DNA from 3 places in the Kitasatospora sp. NBC_00374 genome. Region 2 is predicted to be linked to each of the others. Evidence: riboswitches for the same ligand, from Rfam matches in the RefSeq annotation. Region 2 holds a riboswitch; each other region holds the start of a gene.

Region 1 (7,057 bases), 1.7 Mb from region 2:
CGCCCAGATGAACGGCTTGCGCGAGCGCGGCGCGCGCTCCGGCCGGACCGCGCGCAGCTGCATCGTCCCGTGCCCGGGCGCCTCGTCGACCGGCGGCCGCGGCGGCAGCAGGTCCGGCGGGACCTCCAGCACGCTGGTCCGCTCGACCGGCGGGCTGATCACCGAGGTGACCTCGCCGGTCGAGTACTGCGGGGTGAGCCGGGAGGAGGCCGGCGGCTCGGCGTCCAGCTGGGTCTGGCTCAGGCCACGGCGGACCCGCTGCAGGGTGGCGAGCAGCTCCACCGCGTCCCAGGGCCGGGCCTGCGGGTCGCGGGCGGTGGCGGCGGCGACTATCGCGTCCAGCTCGGGGCCGACCGCCGGCGCGGACAGCGACGGCGCCGGGACGCTCTCGTGCAGGTGCATGTACATCACCTGGGCCGGGTTGTCGCCGGTGTGCGGCTTGGCGCCGGTCAGCAGCTCGTACAGCAGGATGCCGGCCGCGTAGACGTCCACCCGCTGGTCGGTCGGGTCCTGGCGGATCTGCTCCGGTGCCAGATAGGACACCGTGCCGAGCACGGTGCCGGCCTCGGTGGTGCTGGTGACGGCGCCGTCGGTGCCGGAGAGCAGCCGGACCAGGCCGAAGTCGGCGACCTTGACCATGCCGCCCTCGGTGATCAGGACGTTCTCCGGCTTGATGTCCCGGTGCACCAGCCCCGCGCGGTGGGCAGCGCCGAGGGCGGCCAGGATCGGTTCCATGACGTCCAGCGCGGCCCGCACCGACAGGGCGCCGCGGTCGCGCAGCACGTCCCGCAGGTTGCTGCCGGGCACGTACTCCATCGCCAGGAACACCGCCTGGCCGTCGGCGCCCTGGTCGAAGACGTTCACCACGTTCGGGTGCGCGAGCCGGGCGATCGCCTTGGCCTCGCGGATGAAGCGGTCGGTGAAGTCGTTGTCGCCGACCAGCGACTCGTGCATCACCTTGAGGGCGACCACCCGGTCCAGCCGGGTGTCCAGGCCGCGGTAGACCGTCGCCATACCGCCCGCGGCGATCCGCTGCTCGACCCGGTACCGGCCGTCGAGCAGGGCTCCGATGAGGGGATCGCGCAGCGTCATGTCCACCAGAGGAGTGTAGGGGCGATGGCCCCGGCGGTGGCCGGTGGCCTGCCCGTCGCGAGCAGTCTGTGCCGAAGTTGAGACCGGGTCAGAACGCCGGGTGCTCCCGGGTGTCCAGTTCGGCCCGCCCGGCCATGGCCGAGGAGGCCTCGGCGTGGAACCGGCGCGGGATCCGTCCGGCCCGGTGGGCGAGGCGTCCGGCCTCGACCCCGCGGCGCATCGCGTCGGCCATCAGCACCGGATCCTGGGCCCGGGTCACGGCCGAGGCCAGCATCACCGCGGCGCAGCCCAGCTCCATCGCCAGGGCCACGTCGGAGGCGGTGCCCGCACCCGCGTCCAGCACCACCGGGACGCCCGCGCTCTCCACGATCAACTGGAAGTTGTGCGGGTTGCGGATGCCCAGGCCGGAGCCGATCGGCGAGCCCAGCGGCATGATCGCCGCGCAGCCGACGTCCTCCAGCTTGCGTGCCAGCACCGGGTCGTCGTTGGTGTAGGGCAGCACCGTGAAGCCGTCGTCGACCAGGGTCTCGGCGGCGTCCAGCAGCTCGATCGGGTCGGGCAGCAGGGTGCGCTCGTCGGCGATCACCTCCAGCTTCACCCAGTCGGTGCCGAGTGCCTCGCGGGCGAGCCGGGCGGTCAGCACGGCCTCCCCGGCGGTGAAGCAGCCGGCCGTGTTGGGCAGCACCCGGATGCCGTTGCGGGTGAGCACGTCGAGCACCGAGCCCCGGGTACCGGGGTCGACCCGGCGCATCGCGACGGTGGTCAGCTCCGTGCCGGAGACCAGCAGGGCCTGCTCCAGCACCTCCAGGCTCGGGGCGCCGCCGGTGCCCATGATCAGCCGGGACGAGAAGGTCGTCCCGGCGATGGTCAGCAGGTCGTCGGCCATCGCGCTCAGCCCCCCTGGACCGCGGTGAGGATCTCCACCCGGTCGCCGGCGCTCAGCACCGTCTCGCCCCACGAACCGCGTGGCACCACGGCCTCGTTGAGTGCCGCCGCCACGCCCGAGGGCGCCCTGCTCAGCTGCGCCACCACCTCGGCCAGCGTGGTCGCGGCGGGCAGCTCGCGGGGTTCGCCGTTGACGGTGAGCGGGATCTGGTTCATGACGTGACCTCTGCGGTGAAGCGGCTGGGGGAGAAGGGGGCGGCGAGCTCGGGCACGGCCCCGGTCGCCAGGTGGTCGGCGATCAGGTCGGCGGTGACCGGGGTGAGCAGGACGCCGTTGCGGTAGTGGCCGGTCGCCGCGGTGAGGCCGGGCAGCGTGGTCGGGCCGAGCAGCGGGGCGTTGTCCGGGGAGCCGGGCCGCAGCCCGGCACCGGTCTCCACCAGCGGCAGCTCGGTGATGCCGGGGATCAGCTCGTGCGCGTCGCGCAGCAGCTCGTACACCCCGCCCGCGGTCACGGTGGTGTCGTAGCCCAGCTCCTCGCTGGTCGCCCCGATCACCAGCTCGCCGTCGGCCCGCGGCACCAGGTAGATGTGCTGCCCGCGCACCACCGCCCGCACGTTGCGGGACAGGAACGGCGCGTACGGCGCGGGGATCCGCAGCCGCAGCACCTGGCCCTTGACCGGGCGGACGGCCGGCAGCACGCCCGGCGGCAGGCCGGGCAGCAGGTGGCTGCGGCAGCCGGCGGCGAGCACCAGCTGCCCGGCGGTCAGCTCGGTGCCGTCGGCCAGCCGGACGCCGGTGGCCCGGCCGTCCGTGACCACCAGTTCGGCGGCCTCGGCACGGTGCAGGACGACACCCTCGCGCGCGCAGGCGGCGAGCAGGGCCTTCGACAGCCGCCGCCCGTCCACCTGGTGATCGCCCGTCACCTGCAGGCCGCCGCGCACCCCGGGGGCGAGCATCGGTTCGAGCCGGCGGCACTCCCGGCCGGTCAGCCAGTGCGACTCAAGGCCGAGCCGCTGGTGGAAGGCGAGCAGCTCGCGCAGTTCCGCGCGGTCGTCGGAGTCCAGCGCCACGGCCAGCGTGCCGGTCTGCCGGTAGCCGGTGTCCAGGCCGGTGGCCGCGGTGAGTTCGGCCGCGAACGCGGCGTACCGCTCGTTGGAGGCCATGCCCAGGCGCAGCAGCGGCTCCTCGCCGTACTGCAGCTCCGTGACGGGGGCCAGCATCCCGGCCGCGACCTGGGCCGCGCCGCCGCCCGGGGCCGGGTCGAGCACGGTGACCGCGAGCCCGCGCTGCGCCGTGCGCCAGGCCACGCCGAGGCCGATGATGCCGCCGCCGACGACCAGGACGTCAGGTGTCCGTGCCAAAGTCGATACTCCCTTCGCCGGCATGACCCGGATCAGGTTCGGACGGTCGCAGGCCGCCGCAGCCCGCCTCTCAGCCCGGTGCGCCGGGCTCCCGTGTGGTGTCCGTCCACCATAACGCCGGGCGCGTCCCAGCCCGAAGGTGCGTACATGGCGTGGACACCCGCTCGCTAGGCTGGCCCGGTGGTCGAACTGAAGCGAACCGGACGGGTGGTCGTGGTCGGGGCCGGCATGGCGGGCGCGCAGGCCGCGCTGGGTCTGCGCCGCGGGGGCTGGGAGGGCCGGATCTCGCTGCTCGGCGACGAGCCGCACCGCCCGTACGACCGGCCGCCGCTGTCCAAGAACGTGCTGCTCGGAAAGGCCGACGCCACCACCTTCGAGATCGACTGGGAGCACCTCGGCGTCGAGCTGCTGACCGGTCGCCGGGCGCTCGCCCTGGCACCCGGGGTGCTGCACACCGACGGCGGTGAGCTGCCGTACGAGGGCCTGGTGATCGCCACCGGTGCCGAACCCCGCCCGCTGCCCGGGGCTCCCGGCGCGCGCCTGCTGCGTACCGTGGACGACGCCCTGGCGCTGCGCGAACGGCTCCGCCCCGGCGTGCGGCTGGTGCTGGCCGGGGCCGGCTGGATCGGCGCGGAGACCGCGACGGTGGCCCGGCAGCTGGGCTGCGAGGTGACCGTGGTCGAGGCCGGGCCGGCGCCGCTCACCGGTGCGCTGCCCGAACCGCTCGGCGCGGTGATGGCCGGCTGGTACGCGGCAGCCGGGGTCGGGCTGCGCTGCGGGGCCGGGGTGCTGGCCGCCGAGCCCGGTGCCGTGGTGCTCACCGACGGCACCCGGCTGCCCGCCGACGAGGTGCTGGTCGGGATCGGCGCCCGGCCCGCCACCGGATGGCTGTCCGGCTCCGGCGTGGAGCTGGACGCGGCCGGGGCGATCCTGGTGGACGAGCGGCTGCGCACCGGCGCCCCGGGTGTGTGGGCGGCCGGTGACTGCGTCTCCTACCCCTCGGCCCGCTCCGGCGTCCGGCTGGCCGTCCAGCACTGGGACCACGCACTGCAGTCCGGCACGGCGGCGGCGGCCTCGATGCTCGGCGCGGACGCCCCGTACGACCCGGTGCCGTACTTCTGGTCCGAGCAGTTCGGACGGATGGTGCAGTACGCGGGCCGGCACGCCGAGGCGGACGAGCTGATCCACCGGGGCTCGCCCGAGGAGCCGTCCTGGACGGTGCTGTGGTTGCGGCAGGGCGCCCTGGTCGCGGCCCTGTCGGTGGACCGGCCGCGCGACCTCAACCAGGCGCGGCGGCTGATCGACCGGGGTGCGGTGCTCGACCGGGCGCTCGCCGCCGATCCGGCCGTCCAGCTCAAGGCGGCGGCGGCCTGACCGGGCGGTAGGTGCGCGGGGGTCGCCGGAGGTGGCAGTCTGGGGGCGTGAGCAAGATTGATCCCAAGATTGAAGCCCTTGTCCCCGCGTGGCTCTACCTGCCCGACATCTCGGAGCTGTGGGGGGTGCAGATCACCGAGGTCCGGGACCAGGTGAGGAACCGGACCCTGCTGGCCGTCCGCCGCGGCGAGAACAACTCGCTGCAGGTGCCCGCCGACTTCATCGAGCCCACCGGACCGGTCAAGCACCTGGTGGGCACCCTCACGGTGCTGCGCGACTGCGGGCTCAACGACGAGGAGATCCTCGAGTGGATGTTCACCGAGGACCCGTCGCTTCCCGGCAGCCCGATCCAGGCGCTGCGGGAGAACCGGGGCACCGAGGTGAAGCGCCGCGCCCAGGCCATGCTGCTGTGACGGCGGACGCCCGCGCCGCGCTGGCGGACGCCCGCCTCTACCTGTGCACCGACGCCCGCCGGGAGCAGGGCGACCTGCCCGAGTTCCTGGACGCGGTGCTGGCCGGTGGCGTGGACATCGTCCAGCTGCGGGACAAGGGGCTGGAGGCGAAGCAGGAGCTGGAGTACCTGGAGGTCTTCGCGGACGCCGCCCGGCGGCACGGCAGGCTCTTCTCCGTCAACGACCGGGCCGACGTGGCCCATGCCGCGGGTCCCCAGGTGCTGCACCTGGGTCAGGACGACCTGCCCGTCCCGGCCGCCCGGGCGATCCTCGGCCAGGACGTGCTGATCGGCCGCTCCTGCCACGCCGAGTCGGAGGTGGACACCGCGCTGGTCGAGCCGGGCGTGGACTACTTCTGCACCGGGCCGGTCTGGCCCACCCCGACCAAGCCCGGCCGGCACGCGCCCGGCCTCGGCCTGGTCTCGTACGCGGCCGGGCAGCCGACGGACCGACCGTGGTTCGCGATCGGCGGCATCGACCTGGGCAACCTGGACCAGGTCCTGGCGGCGGGCGCCCGCCGGGTGGTCGTGGTCCGGGCCATCACGGCGGCCGACGACCCGGGTGCGGCGGCGGCCGAGCTGGCCCGCAGGCTCCGCGAGGTCTGACCGCTGCTGCCCGCGCCCGGGTGCCCCGCCCGGGGCGCCCGGGCGCTTCAGTAGGTGCGGACGGTGGCGGCCTCGGCCAGGGCCCGCAGGACCTCGCGGGCCGGGCCGCCGCGGAGCGGGGCGGCCTCCAGCGCGGCCAGCGAGTCCCGCATCAGCGCGTCGATCCGCTTCTCCACCAGGTCGGCGGCGCCGCTCCGCTCGACCAGTGCGCGCAGGGCCGGGATCTCGTCGGCGGTCAGGTCGGGTGCGCCGAGCCGCTCGTCCAGGTGCCGGGCGTCGGCGGGCGACAGGCCGCGCATGGCGTGCGCCACCAGCAGGGTCCGCTTGCCCTCGCGCAGATCGTCGCCGGCCGGCTTGCCGGTGACCGACGGATCGCCGAACACACCGAGCAGGTCGTCCCGCAGCTGGAAGGCCTCGCCCAGCGGGAGGCCGAAGGCCGCGTAGGCCGAGACCAGGTCGGGTCCGGCCCCGGCCAGCACGGCCCCCACCTGGAGCGGGCGCTCGATGGTGTACTTCGCGGACTTGTAGTGCAGGACGGTCCGGGCGCGCTCCAGCGCCTGCGGGTCGGCGGAGTCCCCGGCGACCGGCTCCAGCACGTCCAGGTACTGGCCGAGCATGACCTCGGTGCGCATCAGGTCGAAGGACGGCTTGGCCGCCCGGACGGCCGCGGGGTCGAGACCGCAGTCGTTGAACAGCTCGTCGCACCAGATCAGCAGCAGGTCGCCGAGCAGGACGGCGGCGGAGGCCCCGTACTGCTCGCGGTCGCCGCGCCAGCCGCTGCTGCGGTGCAGCGCCTCGAAACGGCGGTGGACGGAGGGCAGTCCGCGGCGGGTGTCGCTGCGGTCCATCAGGTCGTCGTGCACCAGGGCACTCGCCTGGAGCAGTTCGAGTGCGGCCGCCGCCCGGGTGATCCCCGTCTCGTCGGCGCCGCCGCCTGCCCCGCGCCAGCCCCAGTAGCAGAACGCGGGGCGCAGCCGCTTGCCGCCGTCGAGCAGGAAGTCGCGCAGGGCGTCGGAGACCGGCCCGAGCTGGGGGGAGATGCCGGCGAGCAGGGCCGTGCGGCCGTCCATGAACTCGGCGAGGGCCGCGTTGACGCGTTCGCGCACGGCTTCCGCGTCGATGGGGTGGGTGGGCAGACCGGTGGGCGAACGCACGGGAGACTCCGGATCGATTGGCTGACAATCAGACTATCGGGGTGTTCGGGAGGCTTCTCACCGCCACGGATCGGACGTCTCGGCAGGTGTCTCAGTTGGTGGACCACGTTTGGTCGCGCTCTCCGCATCCCGGC
Region 2 (7,057 bases):
CTTTCCACACTTCGCGCCCCCTGTGCGCCTCCGCACCCCCGCAACGCCCGAAGGACGGCGCGCGACCGGCCTCGCGCGTGCGCCGGACCGCCCCCGGCGCCCCGGCTAGCGCCCCAGCTGCTCCAGCACCTGGCGCGGCCGGTTGGTGATCAGGGCCTCCACCCCGAGCCGCACGCACAGCTCGACGTCGGCGGGCTCGTCCACCGTCCACACGTGCACCCGGTGCCCGGCCCGGCGCAGCGCCGTCACCAGGCCGGGGTTGCGCCGCACCAGCTCGATCCCGGGCCCGGCGATCCGGGCCCCGCCGGGCAGCGCGGCGGTCCGCCCCAGCAGCGGAAGCCGCCGCTCCAGCAGGTACACCCTCGGCACGGCCGGCGCCGCCCGGCGGACCCGGTGCAGCGCCAGCTCCGAGAAGCTCATGATCCGGACGGCGGACTCGGCGGGATCGGCCGACCCGTCCGGCAGCAGGCCGAACCGGTCCAGCGTCCGCAGCAGTTCGGCCTCCACCCGCCCCGCGTACCGGGTCGGGTGCTTGGTCTCGATGGCCAGCTCGATCCGGCGGCCGCTGTCGGCCACCAGCTCCAGCAGCCGGGCCAGCGTCAGCACCGAGGCGGGCCGCGGGTCCTGCGGCGACTTCCAGGAGCCGAAGTCCAGCTCGCCGAGCTGAGCCAGCGTCATCGCCGACACCGTGCCGCTGCCGTTCGAGGTGCGCCGCACCGTACGGTCGTGGACGCAGACCAACTCACCGTCGGAGGTCAGGCGGACGTCGCACTCCAGCCCGTCCGCACCCTCCTCGATCGCCCGCTGGTACGCCTCGGCGGTGTGCTCGGGCAGCGCGGCGGAGGAGCCGCGGTGGGCGATCACCTTGACCGACCTGCGGTCGGGCGGGCCGGCGGAGGCCGCGGCGGAGTCGAGGGGCTGGGTGTCCACGACGATCACCCTACGCGGGCCAGGATGGCCGAAAGCCGCCGCCATGGGGAACGTGCGGTGAACAGCTCCCCGGCGGCGGCTTCCGTGGCGGTGTCAGACCGCCTTGCGGACCAGCGTGGTCGCCCAGGTGGCGAGGGCCGCGGTCAGGAAGGCGAACAGCGAGGCCGAGGTCCACGGCTGCGCCTCGAAGCCCACCGCGGACTGCAGGTCATGCCAGAAGCCGGTCCACCAGCCGGCGACCGGGGTCGGCGCGATGAACTGGTAGGTGGCGAAGCCCACCGCCCAGGGCAGCAGCATCAGCGGACGGGCCGGGGCGTCCTGCTCCAGGTTCCAGCCGGTGCGGCCGGCGCCGAAGAAGTAGTCGACCGCGAGCACCGCGAAGAGCGGCACGAACACCGCGCCGATCAGGTAGAGGAAGTTGGTGTAGCCCGCGCTGAGCTCGTGGATCCACAGGGCGAGGCCGGTCACCAGGGCGCCGATGCCGACGGTCAGCACCCGGCGGTCGATCCGCGGGAGGAGGTTCTGCACCGACATGGCCGTCGAGTACACGTTCGCGAACGACTGGTCGGTCTCCCGCAGGACCAGGACCAGCAGGAACACCCAGCCGGCCGTCACCCCGGTGAACGAGTCGAAGATCTTCGCGCTGTCGCCGCCCTGCTGGAGCAGGGCGATCAGGCCCAGCACGTAGCACCAGACCTGGGCCACCGTGTAGCCGGAGAAGGTGCCCCAGAACGAGGCGCCCGGGGTGCGGGAGTGCCGGGTGTAGTCCGCGGCCAGCGGGACGAACGAGATCGACACCGCGATGACCGCGTCCGTGGCGGTCAGGAAGCCGTCCCAGTTGCCGGCCCCCGGGTCGGGGAAGCCCTGGCGGCCCAGCTGCACGGTGAAGTAGACCATCGCGACGCCCACCGCGATCGCCACGTACTTGCGCAGCACCGCGATCGAGCCCAGCGGCCAGATCGTCAGCACCGTGGTGAGCGCACCGGCGAGCAGCACGAACAGCCAGCGCCAGCCCTGCGTCCCGGCCACGTTCTGGGCGCCGCCCGCGATCACGATCAGCTCGAACACGCCCCAGCCGATGCACTGCGCGATGTTCAGCACGGTGGGCAGGTACGACAGCCGCGTCCCGAACAGTCCGCGCAGCACGGCCATCGCCGGAGCGCCGGTCCGGGCGCCGATCAGCGCGGCCACGCCGAGCATCGCGGTACCGATCACGGTGCCGACCACGATCGCCGTCACGGCGGCGGCGAAGGAGAGCTCCGCGCCCGCCGTCCCGAGCACCGTGGCGGCGCTGGAGAAGCCGATCAGGCTGATCCCGAGGTTGGCCCAGAGCGCGAACTGGGCGCGGAAGTCCAGGGTTCTCGGAGGTTCGGTGTCGAGCACCAGGGGTGCCTCGGGACGTTCGGCCACGGCGGTGGCGGACGTGGAGGCAGGGGAAGGCGAAACAGCCGTCATGGCCGATACTCCCTACGCCGGCATTACCCGGACAGGTTCCGGCGGTCTGCGTCCCCTCGACCACCCGCGCCGTGGTACCCATGGCGTACGGTCGAACAGCGCACTCTCAGCCTGGTTGGTCCAAGCTCCCGCGTCGTGTCAGGTTGGAGCGCCAGGCTAACGGGATCGGCGTCGAACGCCAAGGCCGGGCGGGGTGCCGTCCGCATCGCGGGACTTCTCCGCACCTCGGCCGGACGGCCGGCCGACCCCCGGTTGTCGGGAGCACCTAAGCATTCTCATGACTTCTTCAGGGGGCTGCTTACGGCAACTGAATCGGCTATGCGAAAAACTATGGCCAAGGTCCTGTCAGCTATGGAGGTCGTCCGTGAGCACCGAGCACGAGAGTGGGTCCACCGGGCCGCGGGTGGGTCAGTCCTCCGGCGTCCCAGAGGCGGGTGCTCTGTCGAAGCCGGCCGAGACCGCCGCCCCGGCGGCGCCCGGGTACATCGACGCTCCCCCGCCGGTGCTGCCCGCCGCGCCGACCGCCCCGGCCCCCGCCCCCGGCTACCTGGACGCGCCGCCGCCCGCCGCCCCGGCCGCGCCCGTCGCCCCCGCGGTGCCGGTGCTCGCCGAGGGCACGCCGCAGGGCGACCCCAACCCGTACGCCCACCCGGCGACGTCGGCCGGGTACCCGCAGGCCGCGCCGCAGCCGTCCGCCGAGGAGGCGCACCACCCGTTCGGCGCCGGGCACCCGCTCGGCGGCTGGGGTACCCCGCCCGGCGGTACGGGCGGTCCCGGGCACCCGGCCGAGTGGGGCGTACCGGGCACCCCGCCCGGCCCTCGCAAGAAGCGCGGCGGCCTGATCGCCCTGGTCGCGGCCGTCGCCGTGCTGGCCGGCCTGGCCGGCGGTGCGATCGGCGTCTCGCTGACGGACGGCAAGGACGGGTTCACCGGCTCCACCAGCCGCACCAGCACCACCGTGACGGTCGGCGACAACCAGAAGGCCCTGGACCGGGCCCCCGAGTCGGTCGCCGGCATCGCCGCCAAGGCACTGCCCAGCACCGTCACCATCAAGGCCCAGAACTCCAGCGAGTCCGGGACGGGCACCGGTTTCGTCTTCGACACCGAGGGCCACATCCTCACCAACAACCACGTGGTCGCCCCGGCGGCCAGCGGCGGCAAGCTGACGGTGAAGTTCTCCGACGGCTCCTCGTACCCCGCCTCGGTGGTGGGCCGCGCCCAGGGCTACGACGTGGCCGTGGTCAAGCTCGACAACCCGCCGAAGGACAAGCTCGTCCCGCTCCCGCTCGGCGACTCCGACAAGGCCGCCATCGGCGACGCCACCATCGCGATCGGCGCCCCGTACGGCCTCGAGGGCACCGTCACCACCGGCATCATCAGCGCCAAGGACCGTCCGGTCGCCTCCGGTGACGAGACGGGCTCCCAGGCGTCGTACATGAACGCGCTGCAGACCGACGCGTCGATCAACCCGGGCAACTCCGGTGGCCCGCTGCTCAACGCCTCCGGTCAGGTCATCGGCATCAACTCGGCGATCCAGTCCAACAGCGGCGGCTCCAGCGGCCGGGCCGGCTCGATCGGCCTCGGCTTCGCCATCCCGATCAACCAGGCCAAGTGGGTCGCCGAGACGCTGATCAAGGACGGCAGCCCGGTCTACGCGATCCTCGGCGTGCTGCGCAACGACGACTACAAGGGCGACGGCGCCCAGATCCAGACCAAGGACGTCCAGGGCACCGCGGCCGTCACCCCGGGCGGCCCCGCAGACCAGGCCGGCCTCAAGCCGGGCGACGTCATCACCAAGCTCGGCGGCATCTCCATCGACAGCGGCCCGACCCTGGTCAGCGAGATCTGGACGCACAAGCCGGGCGAGAAGGTCGAGGTCGAGTACACCCGCGACGGCAAGGCCGCCAAGGCCACCGTCACCCTCGGCGAACGCAAGGGCGACAACTGACCCGAGCACCGAAATCGGTGTGCGCCGAACCCCCCGGGACCCGTTAGGCTGGCCTCCGCCTGGAGAGCTGCCCGAGCGGCCTAAGGGAACAGTCTTGAAAACTGTCGTGCGGTGACCCCGTACCGTGGGTTCGAATCCCACGCTCTCCGCCGCCACCGGCCCCCGACCCGCACCACGGTCGGGGGCCGGTCGCCGTTCCGGCGCCGGGTGGCCGGGGATCGGCCGGACGGGTGGATCCGGGGCCAACGCGCCCTTGCCGGAACGGTCCTGACGGATCGCTCGCCGAGAATCGGGCGCCCGGGACGTGGCCCGGCTGCGACCAGGCGAGGCGGCGGGTGGATGACTTCGATTGTGGTGCGGCGGCCGGGGCCGACGCCCGAGCGCCCGTCCGGGGAGCCCGGCCTGGTCTGGTACGCCGCGTACGCCTCCAACATGCACCTCGCCCGTCTGACCTGCTACCTCTCGGGAGGTCGGCCGGCCGAGGGGACCAGGACCCTCCCGGGGGCCCGGGACCGGCGGCCGCCCGCCGGGACGGTGCCGGTGCTGCTGCCGGGGCGGCTGCACTTCGCGCTGGAGTCGCTGGTCTGGGGCGGCGGGATGGGCTTCTACGACCCGTTCGACGGCGGTGAGATGCCGGCCCGGGCCTACCTGCTGCGCCCCGGGCAGTTCGCCGACATCCTGGCGCAGGAGCGCCGCCGCGCGCCGGGCGCGGATCTGGACCTGGGCGCCGTACTCGCCGAGGGGCGTGCGCAGTTGGGCCCCGGCCGGTACGAGACCCTGCTCTGCGTCGGTGGGCTGGACGGGCATCCGGTGCTGACCTTCACCGCCCCCTGGCGCAGCGCGGAGGCCGAGCTGAACGCGCCCTCGGCGCCGTACCTGCGGGCGGTCGCCACCGGGCTGCGCGAGGGCCACGGCTGGGATGCGGACCGGGCGGCGGCCTACCTGAGCAGCCGCCCGGGGGCGGCGGGGGTGTGGTCGCCCGGCGGGGTCGTGCGGGTCCTGCGGGGAGCCGGCGCGGCCGGGGACTGACCGCGCCGGCCCGGTGGGCCGGCTACCACCTGGCCCAGTCGAGGTTCCAGCCGCTCAGCCCGTTGGCGGGGTCGAGTGCCTGCTTGTGGACCGAGCCGCGCACGGTGACCACGTCGCCGACGATGCTGTCGGCGTAGAACCGGCCGGCCGCCGAGTTCGGGTCGCCCGCCGCGGTGTCGAGCAGGCCGATGCAGCCGTGGCTCATGTTGTAGCGGCCGACCGCGGGGCCGGCGTTCGGGTTGCCGTGCACGTAGGTGCCGGTGCTGGTGAGGCGCAGGGCGTGCGGCCGCTCGGTGTCGTACCCGGCGCCCACGAGGCCGGGCACGCCTTCGGAGCGCATCCGCTCCATCCGGCTCCTGGCGGAGACCACCATGGTCCCGTTCCAGGACGGGTTGTCGTCGTCGCCGGCCGTGATCGGGATCTGCTGGTCCGGCTGGCCGGCCTTCTTGACGGTCATCTGGTGGGTGCTCGCGTCGACCTCGCTGATCTTGGAGCGTCCGATGGTGAACTCCTCGTCGCGGTCGGTCGCGCCGTACACGCCGGGGGAGACCTCGACGTTCTTGGTGCGGAAGTGCACCTTGACCTTGGTGTCGGGCTTCCAGAAGGACTCCGGCCGCAGGTCGAGTCGCCGGTCGTCGAACCAGTGGCCCTTGACCACGGTGCCGTCCGAGGCCTCGACGGTGATGGCCTTGGCGGCCGCCTCCTTGTTCTTGACGTCGCCGGCGAAGTCCACCGAGATGATCATGCCGACGCCGAAGGTCTCCCCGGTGACCACGTTGTCCTCGGCCCTGACCGTGCGCTTCGGCGTCAGCGTGGTGAAGGCGCTGGTCGCGGTGGTCGACAGCCCGTTGGCGTCGGCGGCCTCCGCGCTGACCCGGTAGGCGGTGCCGACGGCCAGCCCGGCCGCGGGGGCCCAGCCGAGCCCGTCGGGGGTGATCGCGCCCGTGACCGGCGCTCCGGCCGGGTCGGTGACGTCCACCTTGGTCAGCTTCCCGCCGGCCACCGCCACCTTGAGCGCGCCCTGCGGGGCCACCCCCTCGGCGCCGTTCTGCGGCTCGACCGTGACCACGGCGGTGGAGGTCTTCGGCGCGCTGCTCGCCGCGCCGCCCGCCGCGGCCGTGCCGGCCGGCCCGCTCGGCGACGTGCCCCCGGCGCCGCCGCACCCCGCGATCAGGAGCACCCCGCTCAGTGCCGCCAGAACTGCCGTCCGCCTGTTCATGTCTCCCCCGTCCGGCCGCCCGCGTGTGCCGGGCGGCCCCCCGTCGTCCCCTGGGGTCCCGTCGACCCCGCAGGCATGCACGTGCCGTAAGGCGCCGAGGATGCGCCCCGCCGGCCGCTGTTTCCGAACGGTTACCGAACAGGTCCGGCCGACCGCCGCCGATCCGCCCGTACGGCAGCCTTGCCGCCGCCCCCGCGCGGGGGCAGAGTGCGGAGCGGACGGGTACGAGGACGCGACCGCGAGGAGCGGAGGCCGCCATGGGTGATCTGGTCGAACGGCTGGCGCAGGGGCTGCCCGAGGGGGCCGTGGTGGTGGACCCGGACGTGGTGGCCTCCTACGCCCACGACATGGCGGGCTTCTGCGCGGCGGGGGTGCCGGCGGTGCTGGTCTTCCCGCAGACCGTGGAGCAGGTGCAGCACGTCCTGCGGACGGCGACCGACCTGCGCGTCCCGGTGGTGCCGCAGGGCGCCAGGACC
Region 3 (7,057 bases), 230 kb from region 2:
CCCGGGCGCGGGCCACGTCTCGGCACGCATCCGGGCTACGCCCGCGCGGCGGTCGGCCGCACCCGTTCCCGCGGCAGGCGTGGCGGCCGAAGGCAGGAAGTCGGTACGGACCTCCCGCTCCGGAAGGCCGTCGTCCTCACCTCCGAGCAGCGCACTCGCGGTCCGGGCGCCGCCCGGGTCGGCCGCTTCGGACATCAGGCGAGCGGCATCGACGACGTCCGTCGCCGGCGGAACGATCAGCAGCTCCAGGAGGGGAGGTGCGTACGAGCACACCATGATCGTGTGTTCGTCCTGCTCCGTGGTGAACCAGCCGACATGGATGATGTGCCCTGCGGCCGGAATCCGCCGGGGGATCTCCGGCCACTGTGCGGGGTTCACCGTGATCCGGGTGACACGACCCCAGCGCTGGTCCAATTCCGCTACCAGCGAGGGGATTTCAATGAGAAGATCACGCGAACGGGGCCACCAGGCGCCGTCCAGACGGCCGGGACGCACGCCGTCAGGCGCCAGTGACAGCCGGACGGGTGATTCCGAAGGCCGTGGATTAATCGCGCGGTCGAAGGTCACGGTCATGATGGACGACCTGACTGCGAAACCGGTCGAACCGGCTCCGAACTAGTCTTGCGCCGGAGACGACGCCAGTGTCCGGTGCCGGCATGCGAAGTGCCTTCGGTGATCTCCAGGATACTCCGGGCGGCCGGGCCGGAATCCCGCGCTGTGCGAGGCGCTGCGCGGCCAGGGCACCGGCCTCCCAGCCCCGGACGAGACCGCTGCCGAGGGGAGTCCTGTCCGGCTTTCCGTCGCCGGTCGCGCCCGTGTCGGCGAGACCCTGAGCCTCCGGACCAGTGGTCCGGAGGCTCAGGGCGGCGAATCCGACATTTCCGCGGCTGCTGTCCTGCCCTCAGGATTGCCGGTCCGACAGCACGCGACGATCAGCCCCTAGCCCTCGGCTAGTGCCGGCGGCCGACTCCACCGTCACGGCTCCTTCTCACCATGATGACGAGGAGTGAACCACCCGCGGCGAACAGAATCGCCGCCATGGCCGCGATACCCGTGACCGGGCTGTCTCCCGTCTGCGCAAGGCCGTGGGAAGGACCCTTGGACGGCGGGCCTGCCGAGGGCCTACTGGACGGAACACCCTGCGAGGGGCTCTGCGACGGCTGACCGTGGTCGTCGTTCCCCTGGTCGCCCTTCCCGTGATCGTCTCCACCATGGTCGTCTCCACCATGGTCGCCGCCGCCGTGACCGCCACCGCCGTGACCGCCACCCGGCCCGGCAGGCCCAGCAGGACCAGCGGGACCAGCCGGACCAGCGGGACCGGAGGGACCTGGGGCGCCGGGGGAACCGGGAGCACCGGGGGAACCGGGAGCACCGGGAGCACCCGAAGCGCCAGGAGCACCGGGGGAACCAGGGGCACCGGGAGCGCCGGGAGCACCCGAAGCGCCAGGAGCACCGGGGGAGCCAGGGGCACCCGGAGCACCCGAAGCGCCAGGAGCGCCAGGAGCACCGGGAGCACCGGGAGCGCCAGGAGCACCAGGAGCACCGGGAGCGCCGGGAGCGCCAGGAGCACCGGGAGCGCCAGGAGCACCGGGAGCACCAGGAGCACCCGCCGGGCCGCTAGGGCCGGGGGAGCCCGTAGGTCCGGGAGGCCCGCTCGGTCCGGGAGGACCAGGCGGACCGACGGTGCAGGCGGCCCGGGTAATGGTGTTGGTGTCCAGCGTGACCGCACCGTTCCGGGCCAGGGCCCGGCCCTCGATCACGGTGCCGGTCTGTGCCGCGATCGACGTGAGAGCAAGGATGTTGCCCTTGAAGAAGGAGTTGGTCCCGATGGTGGCCGAACTCCCCACCTGCCAGAACACATTGCAGGCCTGAGCGCCGTTGATGAGGCTGACGTTGCTCGCCGAACCCGTGATCAGGGTGGAGGCGATCTGGAAGATGAAGACGGCGCTGGGGTCGCCCTGGGCATCGAGCGTCACGGTGCCGTTGAGCGCCAGTGACGACGTGGACTTGTACACACCGGACGTCAGGGTCAGCCCGACGAGGTCCCCGGAGACGAGTGCCGTGGGCGCCCGGCCGGCGGCGTCGTTGTAGGCGATGACCAGATCGGACTGGGCCTGGAGGGCCTCGGCGTCGGCGACGTGCTGCACCCCGTTGAGAATTCCGGGCGGGAAGCCCGTCACCGACGAACCGGGGCTGAGGCCCAGATCGCCGTTGATGACGCTGGGGCCCGTGTTGGTGACCGTTGAACCGCCGAGGACCGCATAGCTGGTGTCGGTCCCCAGGGTCACCGGGGCCTCCGCCGCATGGGCAGGCTGCGAGATCAGCGTGGTTGTCGCCAGTAACGCCAGTCCGGGCACGAGGTAGAGGGCTTCCTTGAACCGGGTGCGTCTACGCCCGCTGTCGGGAGGGGCGGACAGGGTGGCATCCACTGCCATGGGACAAAGCCTTTCGTGTCGCCGTCGAACTCGGCCATCCATGGGGATTCCGAGTGGCTGTGGTGAGTTCCGATCAGACTCCATGCCCCGGTGATCACACCGACACCTATCGGGATTCGCCCCATGGCGGGGGCCACGAAGCGACTGCCTACCGGGTTTGTGATGAACCGTCACTCAACCGCGTACATACCAATGGCACCATAAGATCGAATGCTTTTTGAGAATCCAAATGAGTGGTGTCGCGGCCGAATTTCGACTGTTTCACCCATGTGCCTACGGCGCGTCGGCGGCCGCTCGCCGGGCGCGGGTGATCGCACATCGATCGCACACGATGGTGAAATACCTACGAATCGCCGCGTACGTCCGAGCCGGGGAACTGCCGCATCGTTTTTGCAGTTCGTGTCGTTGGGCCGAACATGAACACCCTGACCGATCTGCGTGGTGACTTGCCGACCGCTCCCGGGGACGGCGGCACCGGCCCGGTGGCCGAGCGCTGTCGCGCAGCGGGCGGCCTGGTCCGGACCTCGCTCGGCGAGCTGCGCCAGGAGCTCGGCTACGGGCGACTCGGCAGGCACGCCCTGGAGGAGGTCGCGGAGAGCCTGACCGCCGACGGGCTCGGCTGGTTCCCGGCCTGGCGGTTGTCGCCGAAGCAGAACGACGAGCCCCACAAGGAGCAGGAGTTGCGGGTGTACGCCCGGGATGGCGGCCTGCGGTGCCAGATCATCGGCGTCTGATCAAGGAGGCCGCACCGCAGCCAGGCCCTGGAGAATGCGCTGCCTGTCCTGCCTCAGCCGGCTGCCCGAGCAGCACTCAGGGCCCGCCGAACAACCAGACCCGTGCAGGTGAGAACACAGGTGAGCTCAGCAGCCCCAGGAGAATCGCCTTCCGCACCTCCATGGCGCGGAGCCTGACGATCGCCTCCCGGCGCGCGGCACCAGGACAGCAGGACGGGGAGAGCAGCAGGCCGGCGGGCAGCTGGCGCGGACGTGCCCGGGGCGCTGCCATGGGAGCCCCCTCCGGTCCCCCATGGCAGCGCCCCGGCGGTTCACCCGGTGTCAGTCGGCCAGCGGCAGGTAGACCCGGTTGCCCTGGGCGGCGAACTCCTCGGACTTGGCCTGCATGCCGGCCAGTGCCTCGGGTGCGTAGCCGGTGCCGTTGACGGCCGTGGAGCCCTCGCCGTGCTCGGCCCGGATCTGCTGCGAGATCTTCATCGAACAGAACTTCGGGCCGCACATGGAGCAGAAGTGCGCCGTCTTCGCGGGCTCCGCGGGGAGGGTCTCGTCGTGGAACTCGCGGGCCGTCTCCGGGTCGAGGGCCAGGTTGAACTGGTCCTCCCAGCGGAACTCGAAGCGGGCGTCGGAGAGTGCGTCGTCCCACTCCTGGGCGCCGGGGTGGCCCTTGGCCAGGTCCGCCGCGTGGGCGGCGATCTTGTAGGTGATGACGCCGGTCTTCACGTCGTCCCGGTTGGGCAGGCCCAGGTGCTCCTTGGGGGTGACGTAGCAGAGCATCGCGGTGCCCCACCAGGCGATCATCGCCGCGCCGATGCCCGAGGTGATGTGGTCGTAGCCGGGCGCGACGTCGGTGGTGAGCGGGCCGAGGGTGTAGAACGGCGCCTCGTCGCAGATCTCCCGCTGGAGGTCCATGTTCTCGCGGATCTTGTTCATCGGGACGTGACCCGGGCCCTCGATCATCACCTGGACGTTCCTGTCCCGGGCGATCCGGCCGAGCTCGCCGAGCGTCTGGAGCTCGGAGAACTGGGCGTCGTCGTTGGCGTCCGCGATCGAGCCGGGCCGCAGGCCGTCACCGAGCGAGAAGGTGACGTCGTACGCGGCGAGGATGTCGCAGAGCTCCTCGAAGTTGGTGTAGAGGAAGTTCTCCTGGTGGTGCGCCAGGCACCAGGCCGCCATGATCGAGCCGCCGCGCGAGACGATGCCGGTCTTGCGACGGGCCGTCAGCGGGACGTACCGCAGCAGCACGCCCGCGTGGACGGTCATGTAGTCGACGCCCTGCTCGCACTGCTCGATGACGGTGTCGCGGTAGACCTCCCAGCTCAGCTCCTCGGCCTTGCCGTCGACCTTCTCCAGGGCCTGGTAGAGCGGCACGGTGCCGATCGGCACGGGGGAGTTGCGCAGGATCCACTCGCGGGTGGTGTGGATGTTGCGGCCGGTGGAGAGGTCCATGACGGTGTCGGCGCCCCAGCGGGTGGCCCAGGTCATCTTCTCCACCTCCTCCTCGATGGAGGAGGTGACCGCGGAGTTGCCGATGTTGGCGTTGATCTTCACCAGGAAGTTGGTGCCGATGATGGCCGGCTCCACCTCGGGGTGGTTCACGTTGACCGGGATGACGGCGCGGCCACGGGCCACCTCGTCCCGGACGAAGTCCGGCTCCAGGCCCTCGCGCAGGGCCACGAACTCCATCTCCGGGGTGATCACACCCTGCCTCGCGTAGGCGAGTTGGGTGACCGCGGCGCCGTCGCGGCCCCGCAGCGGGCGGCGCGGCCGGCCGGGGAAGACCGCGTCCAGGTTGCGGAGGTTCCCGCCGCGCGGCGAGGTGTGCTTGATCCCGTCGTCCTCGGGGCGGGCCTCGCGGCCGTCGTACTCCTCGACGTCGCCGCGCTGGCGGATCCACGGGTCGCGCAGCGCCGGCAGGCCGCGGCGCACGTCGGGCTCGTAGGCCGCGTCGGTGTACGGCCCGGAGGTGTCGTAGAGCGGGACGGTGCGGCCGTTGGTGAGGTGGACCTCGCGGTACGGGACCCGCAGGTCGGGCCGGGATCCCTCCAGGTAGGCCTTGCGCCAGGCCGGGGTCGGGTAGCCGGTGGCCGCGCTGCTGACCGGGGCGGCCGTGCTGCGGGCAGACTTCTGCTGTGCATCAAAGACGGTCATCTGACCTTCTACTCCCTACGCCGGCATTATCCGGTCCAGGTTCCTGCGGTCGGCGCAGCGGTCGGCACGTCCTCGACGTGACCGTTCAGCGCCCTCTCAGCCCGGTGCTCCGAGCTCCCGTGTCCGCAGGCGGTTTGCCTGCGTAAGACGTCCAACACCGTAGCGGGCCGATCCGCCCAGGTCCAGACAGGTTCCGGACAGTGGACGCGGTGGCAGACTGGCCGGATGGTCGGGCTGACGGGGCGGGTGACGGGCAGGATCGGGGCCGGGCTGGTCGGCGAGGTGCTGATCCATGTGCCCGAACGGCAGGGGACGGAGGCCTTTCTCGCGTACCTGGCGGTGCCGGGCGAGCCGCTGGCGCCGGGGACACCCGTCGTGGTGCTGGAGTACCAGCCGCCGCGCACGGTCTACGTCGGCCCGGCGTACGGGTGACACCGCCGCCCGGACGCCGACCACCCGGACGCGACCGCCGCCCCTGACGCCGACCGCCGCCACCCTGCCGCGCACGCCGCCGTCTTGACGCAATCTTGACGCCCCTGATGCGCAATCAGGACGCCCGAGCCTTCCCAAGCGATCACAGCAGGCGAAGAATCTGCTGCTGCCACCGCGTTCCGCGCCGTCCTGCACATCAGAGCGCAGCCACGGAGCCGGTGCGCTTCGAAGGGGGAAAGCCGATGCTCATCGGCATCGCGGGGGCCGTGGCGGCCTCCATCGTCGTTCTGATCGTGCTCTTCAAACTGATGTGGCGGGTGGCGGAGCCGAACGAGGCGCTGGTCATCTCGGGCTCCACGCACCGCACCGAGGGCCTCGCCGACGGGCTGGGCTTCCGGATCGTCACCGGCCGGGGCACCTTCGTGGTGCCGGGCGTGCAGGTGGTGCGCAAGCTGTCGCTGGACCTGAACGAGGCCGAGCTGGACGTCGAGTGTGTGACGTCGCAGGGTATTCCGGTGCACGTCAAGGGCGTTGTGATCTTCAAGGTGGGCGACGACACGGTGTCGATCGCCAACGCCGCCCGGCGCTTCCTGGACCAGCAGAAGATGATGGGCCAGCGGGTGCACAACGTGTTCGCGGGCCATCTGCGGTCGATCGTCGGCGGGTTGACCGTCGAGGACATGATCCGCGACCGGGAGCGGCTGACCGGGGAGACCCGGGCCGCGTCCGGTTCCGAGATGGAGAAGCTCGGCCTGATCATCGACTCGCTGCAGATCCAGGAGATCCTGGACCCGACCGGCTACATCACCAACCTGGCCGCCCCGCACGCGGCCGCCGTCCAGCGGGACGCCCGGATCGCGGCCGCGGAGGCGGACCGCCGGGCCACCGAGGCGGAGCAGGAGGCGTTCGCCCGCAAGGCCGAGGCGACCCGTAACTCCGGTATCCAGCAGGCCGGTTACCAGGCCGAGATGGAGACCGCGACGGCCCGCGCGATGCAGGCGGGACCGCTGGCGCAGGCCGCCGCCCGGCAGGAGGTCGTGGTCCAGGAGACCAAGGTCGCCGAGCTGGAGGCGCACCGCAAGGAGCAGCAGCTGCAGGCGGACGTCCGCAAGCCGGCCGACGCCCGCGCGTACGAGACCAGGACCAAGGCCGAGGCGGACCGTGACGCCCGGATCTCGGCCGCCGAGGCGCTGGCGCGGGAGACCGAGCTGAAAGCGGGTGCCGAGGCGAACCGGGTGAAGGTGGCGGCCACCGCCGAGGCGGAGGCGACCAGGGCCCGCGGTCTGGCGGCGGCCGAGGCGACCAAGG

Evidence for each region. Region 2 has a riboswitch for thiamine pyrophosphate ahead of OG871_RS19230 (cytosine permease). Riboswitches for the same ligand answer to the same signal wherever they lie in the genome.
Region 1: linked by a shared signal. The riboswitch ahead of thiO (glycine oxidase ThiO) and the one ahead of OG871_RS19230 (cytosine permease) in region 2 are both predicted to bind thiamine pyrophosphate.
Region 3: linked by a shared signal. The riboswitch ahead of thiC (phosphomethylpyrimidine synthase ThiC) and the one ahead of OG871_RS19230 (cytosine permease) in region 2 are both predicted to bind thiamine pyrophosphate.

What each region holds. Positions count from the first base shown of each region.
Region 1 is NZ_CP107964.1:2,585,763-2,592,819, reverse strand. It holds gene pknB (Stk1 family PASTA domain-containing Ser/Thr kinase) at 1-1,092, opposite strand, end outside; gene OG871_RS11580 (thiazole synthase) at 1,181-1,978, opposite strand; gene thiS (sulfur carrier protein ThiS) at 1,984-2,193, opposite strand; gene thiO (glycine oxidase ThiO) at 2,190-3,362, opposite strand; TPP riboswitch at 3,331-3,443, opposite strand; gene OG871_RS11565 (NAD(P)/FAD-dependent oxidoreductase) at 3,567-4,712, shown strand; gene OG871_RS11560 (Rv2175c family DNA-binding protein) at 4,760-5,125, shown strand; gene thiE (thiamine phosphate synthase) at 5,122-5,769, shown strand; gene OG871_RS11550 (polyprenyl synthetase family protein) at 5,817-6,923, opposite strand.
Region 2 is NZ_CP107964.1:4,268,216-4,275,272, reverse strand. It holds gene OG871_RS19235 (glycerophosphodiester phosphodiesterase) at 106-861, opposite strand; gene OG871_RS19230 (cytosine permease) at 1,024-2,385, opposite strand; TPP riboswitch at 2,376-2,527, opposite strand; gene OG871_RS19225 (S1C family serine protease) at 2,750-4,333, shown strand; tRNA gene OG871_RS19220 (tRNA-Ser) at 4,395-4,482, shown strand; gene OG871_RS19215 (histone deacetylase) at 4,673-5,362, shown strand; gene OG871_RS19210 (Ig-like domain-containing protein) at 5,385-6,581, opposite strand; gene OG871_RS19205 (FAD-binding oxidoreductase) at 6,839-7,057, shown strand, end outside.
Region 3 is NZ_CP107964.1:4,501,418-4,508,474, reverse strand. It holds gene OG871_RS20280 (DUF5994 family protein) at 1-573, opposite strand, end outside; gene OG871_RS20275 (ice-binding family protein) at 951-2,435, opposite strand; gene OG871_RS20270 (hypothetical protein) at 2,852-3,169, shown strand; gene thiC (phosphomethylpyrimidine synthase ThiC) at 3,491-5,317, opposite strand; TPP riboswitch at 5,313-5,448, opposite strand; gene OG871_RS20260 (hypothetical protein) at 5,543-5,749, shown strand; gene OG871_RS20255 (flotillin family protein) at 5,992-7,057, shown strand, end outside.